DNA from 4 places in the Paenibacillus sp. NN59 genome. Region 1 is predicted to be linked to each of the others. Evidence: riboswitches for the same ligand, from Rfam matches in the RefSeq annotation. Region 1 holds a riboswitch; each other region holds the start of a gene.
What was found. A riboswitch is a leader RNA that binds a small molecule or an ion and turns the genes downstream of it on or off. The one in region 1 is predicted to bind cyclic di-AMP.
Positions count from the first base shown of each region.

Region 2: linked by a shared signal. The riboswitch ahead of ACT89M_RS16415 (3D domain-containing protein) and the one ahead of ACT89M_RS10405 (C40 family peptidase) in region 1 are both predicted to bind cyclic di-AMP.
Region 3: linked by a shared signal. The riboswitch ahead of ACT89M_RS00510 (C40 family peptidase) and the one ahead of ACT89M_RS10405 (C40 family peptidase) in region 1 are both predicted to bind cyclic di-AMP.
Region 4: linked by a shared signal. The riboswitch ahead of ACT89M_RS00140 (resuscitation-promoting factor) and the one ahead of ACT89M_RS10405 (C40 family peptidase) in region 1 are both predicted to bind cyclic di-AMP.

Region 1 is NZ_CP199678.1:2,324,533-2,326,734, forward strand. It holds gene ACT89M_RS10400 (carboxymuconolactone decarboxylase family protein) at 1-135, shown strand, start outside; gene ACT89M_RS10405 (C40 family peptidase) at 274-738, opposite strand; cyclic di-AMP (ydaO/yuaA leader) riboswitch at 744-875, opposite strand; gene pelA (pectate lyase) at 1,251-2,202, shown strand, end outside.
Region 2 is NZ_CP199678.1:3,735,720-3,737,921, reverse strand. It holds gene ACT89M_RS16425 (ABC transporter substrate-binding protein/permease) at 1-187, shown strand, start outside; gene ACT89M_RS16420 (amino acid ABC transporter ATP-binding protein) at 174-896, shown strand; cyclic di-AMP (ydaO/yuaA leader) riboswitch at 1,082-1,278, shown strand; gene ACT89M_RS16415 (3D domain-containing protein) at 1,281-1,952, shown strand; gene ACT89M_RS16410 (polysaccharide deacetylase family protein) at 2,084-2,202, opposite strand, start outside.
Region 3 is NZ_CP199678.1:107,141-109,342, forward strand. It holds gene ACT89M_RS00505 (GNAT family N-acetyltransferase) at 1-196, opposite strand, end outside; gene ACT89M_RS00510 (C40 family peptidase) at 559-1,029, opposite strand; cyclic di-AMP (ydaO/yuaA leader) riboswitch at 1,033-1,170, opposite strand; gene ACT89M_RS00515 (hypothetical protein) at 1,464-2,202, opposite strand, start outside.
Region 4 is NZ_CP199678.1:30,399-32,600, reverse strand. It holds gene ACT89M_RS00140 (resuscitation-promoting factor) at 1-1,063, opposite strand, end outside; cyclic di-AMP (ydaO/yuaA leader) riboswitch at 1,333-1,586, opposite strand; gene ACT89M_RS00135 (TatD family hydrolase) at 1,828-2,202, opposite strand, start outside.

The sequences.
Region 1 (2,202 bases):
TATCATGTGGAGGAAGCCCGGTCCAAGGGAGCGACCGATCAGGAGATCATGGAGACGGTAGCTGTTGCTGGTGCAGTGGGCGGCGGACATGCTCTGTCACAGGGAGCAATGAGGGTGCAGAAGGCGCTCCATTAGTGAATGAAGTAAAACAAAAATTAACAAGGTCATACACCTCTTTAATAGAGGCGTATGACCTTGTTTTTTTATAGCTCATCTTTACTTTCTTTACTGTAAGGAGGTAGCCAAAGGCTACTCCCCGTTCTTTAAATTCAATTAAAGTTTACCCAACATTTTGTTATACATAAATTGACCTGTCACCCGTCTTGCGGTTACATAACGATCACTGAAATACGGATTGGACAACTTGGTGATGCTGACACCTTTGCTGCTGGAGGCATGTGCGAATTGACCTCCACCGATGTATACTCCTGTATGTGAGATGCCTCTACCTGTTGTGTTGAAGAAGACCAGATCTCCTGTACGAATGCTTGCTTTGGAGACAGGTGTTCCGGCTTTCGCTTGTTGTTGCGACGTGCGAGGGAGCTCAATGCTATATTTGTTGAAAAGATATCTCATAAACCCGGAACAATCGAAGCCAGCCATGGTTGTGCCGCCCCATTTGTACGGGATGCCTGTCATATTGTTAACCATCGTATTAATTGTGCTTGCCTCTGTGCTTGTTGCCCCGGATGTAAATAGTACAGCAGCCCCAAAAATGGAAATAATCAGTTTTTTCAAAATCAATGTTCTCCCTTCGATGCCTACGGAGTTAGCTAAGGGTTCGGTAGAAGGTTCCCTATATTTCCTATGTATAAGAATAATTCACCCAAAATGGTTCCCCCGTTTTCAATCCTGAAACTCGGCAAATGAATAATTAAGTTTTTGTAACTATTTGAAACTATATTGCATAAATGCGTAATTGTCAAACCTGTTTAAAGGTGTTCATTTAGCCTCAATGTTAGCGGAATTATCGATTTTAGTTATCATTTTGTTGAAATTAGGGAGTTAAAGATTACAAAAAAGTCATTTGTGTTTCATATGAGAGAACTTGGATATTAAACAAGATTGTTAAAGGCTAAAATGGAAAAAATTCTGTTTAACAAATTTTTTTGGTTTGTTGCATATATTGACAAAAATATATTTATTGCATATTATAACCATATTAAATACATAATTTGTATTTAAATTGTTTTCATTGGAATATATGTGATATAAGTAATCAAATTTGTGAATGGGGAGAGTGTTGTCGAGTGAAAGCAAAAAAATTAGTAACATTTGTACTGGCGTGTTCTATGGTATTCTCCGTAGCGGGAATGGCTATCCTTCCTGTACCGACCGTATCGGCAGCTGATGCTTCCGGTACAACGGCGAGTATGTCCGATATCTTAAAGAATCAGCGCCCCGATGGAGGCTGGAGAAAAGATTACAGTCAGACGTCAGGTGAATGGGCCAAATCAACGATTGATAACAAAGCTACATACTCAGAAATCAGAAGGCTAGCAAGTGAATTCAAAAAAACAAATGATCCGCGATACTCAGCTGCAGCGATCAAGGGCATCAACTTTTTGCTTAATATGCAGTACTCCAATGGCGGTTGGCCTCAAGTCTATCAAAGTTCCGGCTATCATAAACATATTACCTATAATGATGATGCGATGATTAATGTGATGTACATGCTTGATGAAGTCGCAGGACGTAAGGGGAACTTCTCCTTTATCGACAGTTCTCTTGCAAATCGCAGTAAAAATGCAGTTTCCAAAGGAGTCGATGCTATCCTGAATACCCAGGTGGTATCCGGTGGGAAGTTAACGGCCTGGGGACAACAGCATGATTCCAGTTCACTTAGACCTGCGGGAGCCAGAATCTATGAAGTGCCTTCATTAACTGCAGGTGAAAGCGTGAACATTGTGAAGTTTCTGAAAACGAGACCGGCTAATTCAAGAATCACTGCATCTATCAAAGGTGCCGAAGCCTGGTTTAATAAAGTGAAAATTACAGGATATCGGTATGAGAGAGCGAATGGGGATAGCCGAATTATTGCTGATTCCAGTGCATCACCGATTTGGGCACGTTTCTATGAACTCGGTACGGACAAACCGATCTTTGTGGGACGTGATGGCGTTGTGAAATATAAGCTGAGCGATATAGAAAAGGAAAGAAGAGGCGGTTATGCATGGTACGGCAACTGGCCGTCCAAGCTGT
Region 2 (2,202 bases), 1.4 Mb from region 1:
ATCATCCATTATTTCGGTCATCGGTATGGTGGATATTATGTATCAAGCAAGTGTAGTCAAAAATCTCACATTCCAGGGTCTGAACCCGTTCATTATTGCGGCAGCCATTTACTTTGTGATGACATTTATTCTGTCCAAGCTGCTCGGACGATTGGAAAGGAAGTTGGGTGCAAGTGATAGACGTTAGACAATTACACAAATCATATGGTAAAAATGATGTCCTGAAAGGCATCGACGTAACGATCGGCAAAGGTGAGGTCGTTGTAGTTATTGGTCCTTCCGGTTCGGGTAAAAGTACATTTTTGCGCTGTCTGAACCTGTTAGAGCAGCCATCATCGGGACAGATCGATTTCGAAGGTGTTTCGATAACCGATCCCAAGCATAACATTAATGCTACACGTGAGAAGATGGGCATGGTGTTCCAGCATTTTAATCTGTTCCCTCATAAAACGGTTCAGCAAAATATTACGATTGCTCCAATCAAGGTGAAGAAACAATCCACGGATGAGGCTAACAAAATTGCCGAGGATCTTCTGAAGACAGTCGGTTTGGCGGACAAAAAAGATGTATATCCTAACCAGCTATCCGGTGGTCAAAAGCAACGGATTGCCATTGCAAGAGCACTCGCGATGCAGCCGCATGTGATGCTGTTTGACGAGCCTACATCGGCCCTTGATCCGGAGATGGTCGGAGAGGTATTGGAAGTCATGAAACGTCTTGCTGAAGGCGGAATGACGATGGTCATTGTAACGCATGAGATGGGTTTTGCGCGTGAGGTGGGAGACCGCATTCTTTTCATGGACGGCGGCGTCATCGTTGAGGAAGGTACCCCGGATGAAGTGTTTGGGGCGCCAAAACACCCGCGTACACGAGACTTTCTTGCAAAAGTACTTTAATTCATGCCATTCCGTATGTAGAATCAAATGAATAACGGCGTTATCGGATCGAAAGATCCGGTGACGCTTTTTTGTTGTTTGCAGAAAAGGTGGAGCTGAAAAAGTAACTTTTCTGTTACCTGTAAAATGAATTAAAACGCCAAATGGAAACATTTACTACAGCTTAAGGTTACAAATTTGTGATATATTCAAGACTGCCGAAACTTCCGAAGCGGAAGTGCGGGGGACGTAACAATGCAGACATAGTTAATGATTTGAGAAATATGCTGCTTGGGGTGAATTAGGAATACATAATGCTTCAGCATGTCACGTACAGCCTATAGGGTGGGTTCCTCCATCCGAATCCGACAACTAACTTCGCAGGCATCATGAGGGAGGAAGACCATGTATAACAAGAAACGTTTAGCCAAAACAGCCATCGCACTACTGACATCCATTCTATTCATTCAAGCCGTTCCGGCTCACGCGGATTCCGTTCATGTGGCCAAAGAAGGGGATACCTTCTTCACCTTATCCAAGCAATACGGCGTTGATATGAACACATTAATTAAAACGAATAAAGACATCTCACCTTATAACATCTATGGTGGTTTGAAAATTACAATCCCAGGTAACGAAAACAAAGTAGAAGCGGCACCAGTTCAAGCGAAGTCGCAGGAAAAAACGGTGACTGCTGCAAGCCTGGACGTGAATACAGATAATAAAGTGGTACAGGCTTGGGGGAAAACATTCGACTACAGCAAAACGCTTAGTGTTAAAGCAACAGCGTATTCCGCGGATGCTTCCGAGAATGGTGGATGGGGCCCCGTTGATTATTTTGGCAACCCGCTCGAACTCGGCACAATCGCAGTGGATCCCAAGGTTATCCCTTTTGGAACCAAGGTACTAGTGACAGGGCATACACACCCTGGATTGCCGAAACAGGCTTTCGTAGCAACGGCTTTGGATGCAGGTAGCGCGATCAAGGGAAATCGTATTGACATCTTTATCCCTGGAAGCAAACAGTTCGTTAGTTCGTTTGGTTTTCAGGATATTGAGTTGTACATTTTAAAATAAGGCTTAAACCCTCTCATTTATGGATGTGAGGTCATAAGTTGAATTGAGCATTAATAAACAGGGTGTTCTTTCTTGCGTAATCATGATAGGCATAATTCATGACGACGTAGAGGGACACCCTGTTCTTTCAATTATTGTTTCTCTTTTGGCAGTTTAAGCATCTCGTCCAATGTAACTAATTCATATCCTCGGTTTCGCAATTCCTCAATAACCTCAGGCAAAGCCTCTACTGTACCTTTCAGGTTCGAAC
Region 3 (2,202 bases), 2.2 Mb from region 1:
GTTGATCCAGGATAATGGCATATTGTTGTTGTCTGAGCTGTGCATCACCGAACTCGACTTCGAGTACTTTCATCTGTTCCCAAGGAAGCCAGCTATAGATATTGTAAGGTGGGGCGTATTTCCAGCCACATATAAGTTCAGCATGTTCTTCTTGCATCGGTACAACATGAAGTATCAAAGAGGCTTCATTCTTCATATAACAGTGCATGCTCCTTTCTTCAATATCCGTATCATTGTTCACTCTACAAAAGAGCTGTGTATTAGGCAAGTCTTCATATGATCAAATAAAAATTGAAACAAAAGTCGTGATCATTCCGTTTATATTATAACAGGCTGGGTAAAAACATGATAAGGGCACGGACAAACGAAAGCAGGCGAACGTGTTAGTTCACATACACACCATGACTTGCAACATCGGGAACTACACAGAGTCAGAAAGCATAAAAAAACCGCCGGATACATTCCTGCGGAGAATGTACCGGGCGGTTCTGTTTATACTTCGTATTTCGTTACAGTAGAGTTACATGGTTCCAACATCATGTTGATTACAGCTTGTACCTAGTCAAGGGCCAGTGACTCATAATCGTCCGTGCTCATGATCCGTTTAGCGCCAACGTAGCGGTTAGCCCAGTAGTTCTCACTCAAAGAGCTGATCGTTACACCTTTGGAAGAAGAAGAATGTGCAAACTTGCCACTTCCTACAAAAATGCCTACGTGTGATATACCTTTACCTGTTGTGTTGAAGAACACCAGATCTCCAGGTCTCATCTCCATGCGAGATACGGAATCACCCATGTCGTATTGGGAGCTAGATTGACGAGCCAAATCAATACCTAATTTGTCGAATACATACCGTGTGAATCCGGAGCAGTCAAAACCGTCAAGCGTTGTTCCTCCGCTTTTGTATGTAGTTCCCATTGCTGAATCAATTACTTTATCCATCTTAGAATCTGCAAATGCGCTGCCTGCTCCAAGTGATAATGCAAATGTGAGGCTAAGTACTGCTGCGGTCAGTTTCTTCTTAAACAAGTGATATACCCCTTCCAACGCCTGCGAGGTTAGCTTAAGGATTCGGTTGAAGGTCCCCTATGATCCCTCTGTTTCAAGATCAATTCACCCATAACTGGTTCCCCCGCTTCCCAGGTGCCAGGAATTTGGCTATGCTAGTTATGCACCTGAAAAATGAAAAGAAAATTTAATTTTAAGGATTTAATTTAAAGTTGTTACAAATAAGGATTTAAAGATTACAAAGTTGTTACTAAAAACTCACTGCGCTTATTGTACCAGAGGCTTAGTACTTTGGCAACGTTTAGCAGTAAAATTAACAAAAAAAACCTCGACCTTTGACGGGGAAAGGTCGAGGTTTGCGTATTTATACGTAATAACCAATGAAATGTTTAATATAAGATGGTAACATTTCTTTATTTTTGAAAGCGATCTCAGACGGCGTGTAACATTTTAGTTCAACGTATATGATTTTCATGTCTGGTAGATGTGGACTGCCATAAACGGAAATGACTACATACTTTCCACATACTGAGTAGGCTTCGAGCAAGCGGATAGGATTGTTGCAGGATTAATCCGGATAGTCCTGTCAAGAACCAGGAAGCGGAAGTGAATGCACCAAAGACCACTAAATGCACAACTCCCAGCACCAGCGCAATGCCGATGACAGCAAAGATGCGGCGCACAGCAATCCACAGTCCCTTGAGCGTCCCGTGAATTCGCCCTTCTGCTTCCGGGTCAGAAATACCAAACTGCATGTAGAGCACTGCATGATGTACAATCCAGCCATAAATAATCCAGCCTGCTACATATGGAATGCCGGGAAGTAATAAATGAAGAGAATGAAAACTGTCCATTATTGTAGAAAACAATTTGGGCAGAAGCCAGTATGCAGGCAAGAACATGAGAAAGGTACGTATCGTGTGTAGCAATATCATGGGTTTCCATAACGTTTTGATGCCCCGAATAAAAGGAATGCGTTCTTCAGTAGATTGATAATGTTGCAGGGAGTAGAGTAACCCGGCCTGAATAAGTGGACTGATCAGCAGGCGAAGCAATAACATGCCGCCCAAAATCCACAGATAACGCTGGACCTCCGGACCGGACAGGCTGAGCTGGCTTTCCATTTTAAATAAAAGTGTGCTTAGCTCGCCGACATCATCCGTTGGATAACGTAGTAATAGAGGAACGACAGCC
Region 4 (2,202 bases), 2.3 Mb from region 1:
CGCCTGTATCTTCCGCACGACGGAAGCCGAGGCCCTCAATGTATACCCACCAGCCGATTGGAATGACCTTGGGATCAACTGCAATGGTGCGCCCCTCCGTTACACGAGTACCGGAAGCTGTTTTTGTACCAATACCCGGCTCTTCAGAAGAGTAGGCTGTCATCGATACATTTTTCAAAACTTTAGAGTATTTAAAAGAATTCCCGGAGACCGTAATCACCTTGCTGCCCGAGGCAGATGTTTTCTTCGAGTTCGTTGTTACAGCTTTTTTGGTCGTCGAAGTTTTGGCAGATACCAATTGAACCTCAGGTTCCTTCACAACCGGTTTAGCTTTCGTACCTACCGCAATCACTTTATCTACACGATTGGTGGCAACCGTTTTACCTACCACTTTTTTGGAGACGAGTTCTCCATCTTGAAATACCTTTTCGATATGTTGCACAATTGTGCCTTCCTTGCCTTTCACTACAACACGGTTATCTCCTTGGAACAAACTTGGGTCTGCCGTTTTCACAACCTTGTAAGCAATCGGTTGTTTCACATCCACTGTATGCTTTGTTACACGCACTACACGAATCTTCATATCCGCTTTAATTGCGGTTCCGAGCGCTGGATACACTTTATCATGATCTTCAACTTGAATACCTGATTGCTGAATTACACCCTGTACCGATGAATCGGTTGTATAAAGAGTCTTGGTGTCTCCGTCTGCCGTGATTTTAACTGGAACGGCCCGCTCAATAACGATTCGGTCTCCGTCTGTAATCGCCCCATTCATGGGCATGGATACCTTGTCGTGAGGGCTGACTGTGATTGACTGCTCCTCCAGCATTTCCTGAAGCATTCCTGTACGAGTCTCTACCACTTGAGCTTTGCCGTCAATAACCAGTGAAACCTGCTTCCCGGCCTGACCGTAAACGACTAACAAGATCATGATTGCAAGCGCAATTGAGAATATCGCGATCAATGCCATTTGACGCAAGTTCTCATGCTTCCACCGCAACGCGAAAGACTTACTGGATGATCGTGACTCATGGGTCTCTTCTGGTTGGAATATGCCCACTTCTCCGTCCTCCTTCATAGCCTCGCCGTCTAAAGTAATGCATGATGTCTTTGACGCGACTATAACAATTTTTCTACAGAACACAGATCAGAGATAATGACCGGTTCTGCACCATGAACCCCTCTTCGCAACATGATGTCATCCTCCTGAATACATACCGTATGATGACAATATTTCTTTTATTCAAAACAAAAAAAGCCAAAGAAAGAGTGTAAGAGACCCTTTCGTGGCTTCCGAATGATTTTGAATATCGGAAATTCATGCACGAGGTTGCCTCTCTTTTTCCGCTTGCGAGGTTAGCTGTCGGGTTCGGGCGAAAGAGAGCCGCCCTATCTTAGGTCACCCGCTCATGGCGGACGCCCTTGAATTCACCCCGAGACCCAAAGAAGAAATCAAATACGGCTTCGCAGAACATTCCGCTGCTTTTGGGTCAGCGAACGATGCGCACCGGCTAGAATCACCGATGTTTAAGCCCTATTGGTTCCCCCGCTCTCCGTTAACGGAGACTCAGCGAGATTGATTCATGAAAGTAATGTTGTCTCATCGGAAAGTGTCCCTTTGTTCATCCCCCGAACATCTGTCCAATTTTCCGCGCAACAATTCACTGAAAAGATGATATCCTGTTTTGATGCATGTTGTAAAGCACGGATCAAGTACGTTTTTCTAAATATTTGGTTAAAATATTGTAATATTCTGCAATTATTCGAAACAAAGAGCAAATTACCTCTCTGTATCTCCCTTTTTCACCCGATTTACTCGTTTTCTTATCGAATCCCAAATCGTTCCATGGCATTTTTGGTGGTAATTGCAGCAATTTCCTCTACCGAAATGCCTTTAATTTCCGCAGCTACTTCAGCAACCAGACGTACATGCGCTGTCTCATTTCGTTTTCCACGATAAGGATGCGGTGTAAGATACGGGGAGTCCGTTTCTAAGAAAAATCGATCCATCGGAACCTTGGCGAGCACCTCTTTCGGTTGCTTGGCATTTTTGAAAGTGACCGGTCCTCCGAAGGACAGATGGAACCCTAAATCCAGACACATTTTCGCCGTTTCCCAGCTACCAGAGAAAGAATGCATCACACCTCCAACCTCACCAGCCTTCTCCTCACGTAAAATACGCACAATGTCCTCATGAGC